3 regions of the Arthrobacter sp. NPDC093125 genome follow, and region 1 is predicted to be linked to each of the others. Evidence: riboswitches for the same ligand, from Rfam matches in the RefSeq annotation. Region 1 holds a riboswitch; each other region holds the start of a gene.

What was found. A riboswitch is a leader RNA that binds a small molecule or an ion and turns the genes downstream of it on or off. The one in region 1 is predicted to bind S-adenosylmethionine.
Region 2: another riboswitch for S-adenosylmethionine. It lies ahead of ACIP9X_RS10590 (homoserine O-acetyltransferase); the one in region 1 lies ahead of ACIP9X_RS15165 (DUF1737 domain-containing protein).
Region 3: another riboswitch for S-adenosylmethionine. It lies ahead of ACIP9X_RS05455 (aminotransferase class V-fold PLP-dependent enzyme); the one in region 1 lies ahead of ACIP9X_RS15165 (DUF1737 domain-containing protein).

What each region holds. Positions count from the first base shown of each region.
Region 1 is NZ_JBIVOQ010000008.1:44,237-46,492, forward strand. It holds gene ACIP9X_RS15155 (O-succinylhomoserine sulfhydrylase) at 1-456, opposite strand, end outside; gene ACIP9X_RS15160 (rhodanese-like domain-containing protein) at 457-867, opposite strand; gene ACIP9X_RS15165 (DUF1737 domain-containing protein) at 864-1,172, opposite strand; SAM riboswitch class IV at 1,186-1,299, opposite strand; gene ACIP9X_RS15170 (NtaA/DmoA family FMN-dependent monooxygenase) at 1,543-2,256, shown strand, end outside.
Region 2 is NZ_JBIVOQ010000004.1:195,764-198,019, reverse strand. It holds gene ACIP9X_RS10595 (VOC family protein) at 1-600, opposite strand, end outside; SAM riboswitch class IV at 789-903, shown strand; gene ACIP9X_RS10590 (homoserine O-acetyltransferase) at 916-2,073, shown strand.
Region 3 is NZ_JBIVOQ010000002.1:209,435-211,690, reverse strand. It holds gene ACIP9X_RS05455 (aminotransferase class V-fold PLP-dependent enzyme) at 1-1,100, opposite strand, end outside; SAM riboswitch class IV at 1,136-1,249, opposite strand; gene hisN (histidinol-phosphatase) at 1,419-2,231, opposite strand.

The DNA.
Region 1 (2,256 bases):
TGCCGGGGTGGACAGGGCTACTCGCCACTGCTCCAGGTCCGGTCCGTCCACGAACACGGTTTCCACGCCCCAGCGGGGCAGGATTTCATTCAGGATGACGAAGCAAGAGCCGAACAGGGACCGGGCGGCCACGATGCGGTCGCCGGCGCCCAGCAGCGCGCCCAAAGCGGTGAACACGGCGGACATGCCCGACGCGGTCGCGAAGCAGGCCTCCGTCCCTTCGAGGAGGCGCAGGCGTTCCTGGAAGGTGGCGACGGACGGGTTGCCGTAGCGGGAGTAGACGAAGCGCTCGTCCTCGCCAGTGAACGCCCGCTCAGCGGCCGCCGCCGACTCGTAAACGAAGCCGGAGTTGAGGAAAATCGGCTCCGTGGTCTCCTGGAAATTGGTGCGGTCCAGCCCGCCGCGTACGGCCTGGGTCTCGGGGCTCCAGCCGGCGGCATCTTGATTGAAAGTCACTTAGTTTTTTCCCAGGTTGGTCGGGAGGCCGCGGTTCTTCCAGCCGTTGACGGTGCGCTCGCCATAGCGGTCGGGTTCGCCCTCAAACCCTTCGAGGACGTTGTACGAGGTGAAGCCGGCCTGCGTGGCGGCAATGGCGGCGGCGATGGAGCGCTGGCCGGACCGGCACAGGAACACAAGCTCCGTGCCTTGGTCCTCCGGCGCCTGCTGCCGGAGGTGCTCGATGAAGTCCGGGTTAGGGATGCCGCCGGGGAAGGTCCACTGGATGAACAGCGGGTCATTCTCGGTGGCCTTGGTGTCAGGGATGCCGATGTGGGCCCATTCGCCCTCGGTGCGGACGTCCACCAGGACGGCGCCTTCCTCCAGCTTTGCCCAGGCCTCCTCCGGGGTGAGGTCTCCGGCGTAGCTCATGCGTGCCCCTCGAATGCTTCCGCGTCCAGGTTCTCGTCAGAGTCCAGCTGGTCCACTGCCGTGGCAACCGCAGCGTCTGCCGTGGCGACGGCGACGGGGAGGACGACGGCCTGCGCCACGATCACGTCCCTGCCGTTGAAGGCGGCCGTGGGGCTGCCGTGCAGCACGTAGCCTTCGGCCAGCGCGTCGGAAATGCGCTCACAAAAGGCACGGTTGTCCGGCCCGGTAATCAGGCGGTAGGCCAGCTTGTCCTCAGATGTAACCTGCTGGGTTGGCAGGGTAACGCCGGCGGGGGCTTCCGTCATGACGGATCTCCTTCTCTCACGCTTGCAGCTCGAAGTGGTCGATATGCCGAGTATTCACCTGAGGCACCCCGCCGCGAGGGAGGGTTGCCGACCGGCCAGTCAGGGCTTGGCGCCGGTACTCATGACTCCCCAAAAACGTAACACCGACGACGGCGGCGCGCACCGCCGTCGTCGTCATGTTCCGTAACGCTTCCGGCCGCAGCGCGGCGGCACTGACGGGCCTGCCGGGACCTCCGAACCGGCCGCACCTGGTCCCGCGCCGCGGTTACAAAGGGGCTGCCCGGGTGCATAATGACGGAAGATGAACCGCCGTAACGCCGGATGAAACCAGGCAGCAGTGAATGAGTCGAACGCCAGTACAGTCCGTCCCATGCTCCATTTTGGGTGGTTTGTGGGCCACGGGTTCGGGGTTCAGGGCTGGGGGACGCCGGGCTACGGGATCGGTTACGACTGGAAGAAACCGGCGCTGTACCAGCACGCGGTGCGGGAGTTCGAGCGGGCCGGACTGGACCTGTTTATCATCGAGGATTCCCTGACCGTACCGGACACCTACGGGGGAACAGCTGAGGTGTCCCTCGCGCAGGCGTCCTTCGCGCCTAAGCACGATCCGCTGGCCCTGGTGCCGTACCTGCTTTCCGCCACGGATCACCTGGGCATTGTCCCCACGGTCAGCGCGTCCTTTTACCCGCCGTTCACGGCGGCCCGGCTGCTGGCCACGCTGCAGCACTTCTCCAACGGCCAGCTCGGCTGGAACGTGGTGACCTCCGGCAGCGACCTCGCCGCCCAGAACTACGGCGTGGACCAGCAGATCGAGCACGACCTCCGCTATGAGAAGGCGGAGGAGTTCGTGGACGTGGTGCGGAAGCTGTGGCGCAGCTGGGAACCGGACGCCGTCGTGGAGGATTCCCGGGCCGGTGTCTTCGCCGACCACACCAAGGTGCGCCCGATCCATCACAGCGGCGAGTTCTTCAAGGTGCGCGGCCCGCTGAACACGGCCCCCCTGCCCGAGGAGCCCGTGCTGGTGCAGGCAGGTGCGTCGCCGCGGGGCAAGGCGTTCGCGGGCGGGAATGCGGACGTCGCCATT
Region 2 (2,256 bases), on a different contig from region 1:
CGACAGGATGCCAGGGGTTCCGTGCGGAGCGACCCAATTCACTGCGACGTCCTCGAGAGGCCGCTCCACGGGCTCGCCGAGCCATTCGGTGACCCGTTCGGCCGAGCCGGCGATGGTGAGGCTGGACATCTTGACGTTGCTGTCATAGGCGTTGGACGGGTGGAGCGAGGGGTCGCCCTCCCACTTCAGCATGTACGGAACCTGCGGGTCGGCGATGAGGCCCAGAATCCCGATCTGCTTCCAGATGAGTTCGCGGCCGTCCGGGAACTTGCGGTTGCCGTTGACGGCGGCGCGTCCGAGACGCTCCTCGAACGGGGCAAGGTCGTCCACTTCGACGCACCAGCCCATCCAGCCGCCTCCGGCAGCTGAGCGAGCCCGCACAGCCTGTCCGAAAGGTGCCTTGTCCGACGCCGGGTGGTCCAGGACCTCCACGACCTCAAGGTATTTGTGCCCGGCGAGCGGGATAATCATGTTCCGGGTTCCGAAACGGGGGTGTACTCCACCCTTTACGGCTTCAACGCCGAGGGCAGACGCGATACGTTCAGTGGTGGCAGCCAGGCCATCGTGTTCACAGGCGTAAGAGACGTGATCCATGCGCATGCCCTCATCTTGGCATCTTGTGACGCGGCTCTCAGCTAAGGGTGCCCTAACCCCTGCAGAGGCCCGTGAAAACCGCGGATTCCAGTGGTCTTTCTGCGTTGCGCTTGCCCGTTAGCCTGCGGGTCAGGGAGTCACATAGGCGTCATAATCTTCGCGAAGCCGGTGGCCCGTTTCGTAAGCTGGTTCAAGGTCATGAGTGCCAGCAACAGCCCCGGCTTGCTGGCCGGCAACCCTCCTTCCGCGGTGGGGTGCCCCGGGTGAAGACCTGGCCTGCGGTCAACTGGCGGCAGGCAAGCGCGCAGAAGAGGTATCCCAATGACGATTTCCGCCACCCGCACGGACGCTTCCGACGATACTGTCAGTACGGCTCCAAGCAGCACGCCGCTGGACGGCACGCTCCGGTATGCCGGCATCGGCAGCCTCCAGCTGGAGGCCGGCGGATTCCTCCCTGACGTCACCCTTGCCTACGAAACCTGGGGGACGCTGAACGCAGACGGCTCCAACGCCATCCTGGTGGAACATGCCCTCACCGGGGACACCCATGTGACCCGGGGTGGCCAGGAAGGCGGTGAAGAGGGCTGGTGGGAGCAGCTGGCCGGCCCCGGCGCACCGGCGGACACCAACAAATTCTTTGTCGTCTCCATCAACATCCTGGGCGGTTGTTACGGATCTACCGGGCCGTCGTCGGAAGCCCCCGACGGCAAGCCGTGGGGATCCCGCTTCCCGCTGGTGACCCTCCGGGACTCCACTGCTGCCGAAGCGCGCCTGGCGGACCAGCTCGGCATCAGCAGCTGGTTCGCCGTCCTGGGCGGTTCCATGGGCGGCGCCCGCGCGCTCGAGTGGGCTGTCAGCTACCCGGACAGGGTGCGCCGCTGCGGTGTGATCTCCGTGGGTGCGAGCAGCACGGCCGAACAGATTGCCTTTGCCCAGGCGCAGACCCTCGCCATCCGGCAGGATCCCAACTTCAACGGCGGCGACTATTACGGGGGACCGCTGCCCGAGGCCGGCCTGGCGCTCGCCCGACGGATCGCCCACATCACGTACCGTTCGGCGCACGAGCTGGACTTCCGCTTTGGCCGGAACGCCCAGGGCAGCGAATCCCCGTTCGAGGCCGATGCCCTGGGAGCCCGCGGCCGGTACCAGGTGGAGAGCTACCTGGATCACCAGGGGCACAAGCTGGTCCGGCGCTTCGACGCCAACAGCTACATCGCCCTCACCGAAGCCCTCATGAGCCACGACATCTGCCGTGGACGGGGAACACTGAAGGAAGCGCTCGCCCGGACCACTGCCGAGTTCTTTGTCGCCGCCGTCGATTCAGACCGGCTCTACTTCCCGTCGCAGTCCCGCGCGCTCGCTGAGGCCCTGCCCGGCAACGTTGACGTGCACGTGATTGAAGCTCCTATCGGCCACGACGGCTTCCTGACGGAGATCGGGCAACTCAACGAGCAGCTGCGCACACATCTGCTGGACTGAATTGGGCTGAACGGAACGGAGCGGGAGTAGCCAAAAGGTGCTGTCAGTAATAATGGCGGGCCTTGCCGGTCATTACTGACGGGTAGTCAAACCCGCTGCTTGTGCATTTATGCAGATGCGTTCTGCACTTTTTGTCGTTGAGCTTGCAGGCAATTGCAGACCATACTCATGTGAACCGGCGAT
Region 3 (2,256 bases), on a different contig from region 1:
ACAAGTCCGGCGTCGTATCCCTCGACGGAGAAGTTGACTACCCCGATCGTGTCGTCCGGGTCGGTGTCGGAGAAGATCTGGTGGACCGTGACGCCTTCAATCTTCTGCAGGCCCACCACCAGGAAGGAACGGATGGCGGCCTCATGGGCGTGCCAGCTGTCCTGGTCAAGGGCAGCGATCACCTGGGTGGCGCGGGCGAGCGTGGCTGCACCCAGGACGTTGGGTGAGCCGCCTTCGTGGCGGGCGGGGCCGGTGGTCCAGCTGACGCCATCAATCCGGGCTTCGCTGACGGCGCCGCCGCCCGCAAGGTGCGGCGTTCCGGCGTCGAGCCAGTCAGGGCGTCCGACCAGAACGCCGGCGCCGAAGGGCGCGTAGAGCTTGTGGCCGGAGAAGGCGAGGTAGTCGACGTCGTCCGCGGCAATGTCGACGCGGCGGTGCGGCGCGAGCTGTGCCGCGTCCACCACGATCCGGGCGCCGAATTCGTGGGCCAGCGCCGCGAGGCGGCGGATCGGCAGGATCTCGCCGGTGACATTGGAGGCGCCGGTCACTGCGAGGAGGCTGACGTCGCCGTGCTGCAGTTCGGCCCGAAGGCTTTCAATTGTGGCCTCCAGGGAGTCTGAGGCCACCACGCTGCGGTGCGGAACACCCTGCCAGGGCAGCAGGTTGGCGTGGTGTTCGATGTCCAGATACAGGACTTCCCCGGTGTGGTGGTGGTCTTCCACGGGCAGGCAGCCGGCCAGCAGGTTCAGGGAATCCGTGGTGTTGCGCGTGAAGATCACGGAGTCGTCGGGGCGGCCGCCGACGAACTCGCGGACGATGTTCCGGGCGTTTTCATAAACGGACGTGCTGATCTGCGAGGCGTATCCGGCGCCGCGGTGCACGCTGGCGTAGAACGGCAGGATCTCGTTGAGGTAGGCGGAGACCACGGACAGCGCCGGGGCGGAGGCGCCGTAGTCGAGGTTGGCGTAGCGCACGTGGCCGCCCTGTATGAGCGGGGCCTGGATCTCGGCACCGGTCACTGCTGCCAGCGGCCGTCCGGCAGCGGCGAAGTGATCGTCGATCAGGCCTGCGACGGTGGAAGGGAAGGTTGCAATTGTCATGGGACCTCGCTGAGAAAGGGACCCCTGGTGACGGGGATCCGCGCTTGCCGTGTCCGTTCCGGATCGGCCTGGTCGTCACCCGGGGCACCCCACCGCGAATGGAGGGTTGCCGGCCAGCAAACCGGGGTTTTGCGCTGGCACTCGTGACCTGTAAAGAGCGTAGAACATCCTGCAGGCCGGTGAAAAAGACCGGCGCGAATGTTAAGCGGTTTGTTACGGAGTTCTTGTTTGTCGCCGATTGCCGAACTTACGACGGCGGGTGCGCACCTGAGGGGGCACCCGCCGTCGTAATATTCCGGTCAGACGGCTATTGCCGAACTAGAGCAGATCGTCCAGCTGCGGGTTGAGGCGCTTGAGGACCTCGGAATGAAGAATCGAGTTGGTGGCAAGCGCGTTGCCCCCAAAGGGTCCGTCCGTTCCCTCCAGCGAGGTGAAGCGGCCTCCGGCCTCGGTGACGATGGGCACCAGCGCAGCCATGTCGTACAGGTTCAGTTCGGGCTCGCATGCGATGTCCACGCAGCCTTCGGCCACCATGCAATAGGACCAGAAATCACCGAAGGCACGGGTGCGCCAGACCTCGTCGGTGAGCGCGAGGAAATCATCCAGGTTTCCACGCTCCTTCCAGCCGCCCAGGCTCGAGTAGGACAGCGATGCGTCGGAGAGCTTTGAAACGTTTGAGACCCTGAGCCGGGTGGCGGCCGCCAGGGAACGGCCCATGTACGCGCCCGCGCCCTTGGCTGCCCACCAACGCTTGCCAAGTGCCGGCGCGCTCACGACACCCACCACCGGTTCGCCCTCATCAACGAGGGCAATCAGGGTGGCCCAGACGGGCACTCCGCGGACGAAGTTCTTGGTCCCGTCGATGGGGTCGATGATCCAGCGCCGGGAGCCATGGCCCGAACTGCCGAACTCCTCGCCGAGCACGGCGTCGCGCGGCCGGGACCTGGACAGCTGGCCGCGGATCGACTCCTCTGCTGCTTTGTCGGCGTCCGTGACCGGCGTCAGATCCGGCTTGGTTTCGATCTGAAGGTCAAGGGCCTTGAACCGGCTCATGGTTTGGTCATCCACGGAATCCGCCAAGACATGGGCCAGGCGCAGATCATCGTTGTAGGTCGAAGCGGGTTGGGTCATGGTTCCAAACTACCGTCAAAGGACC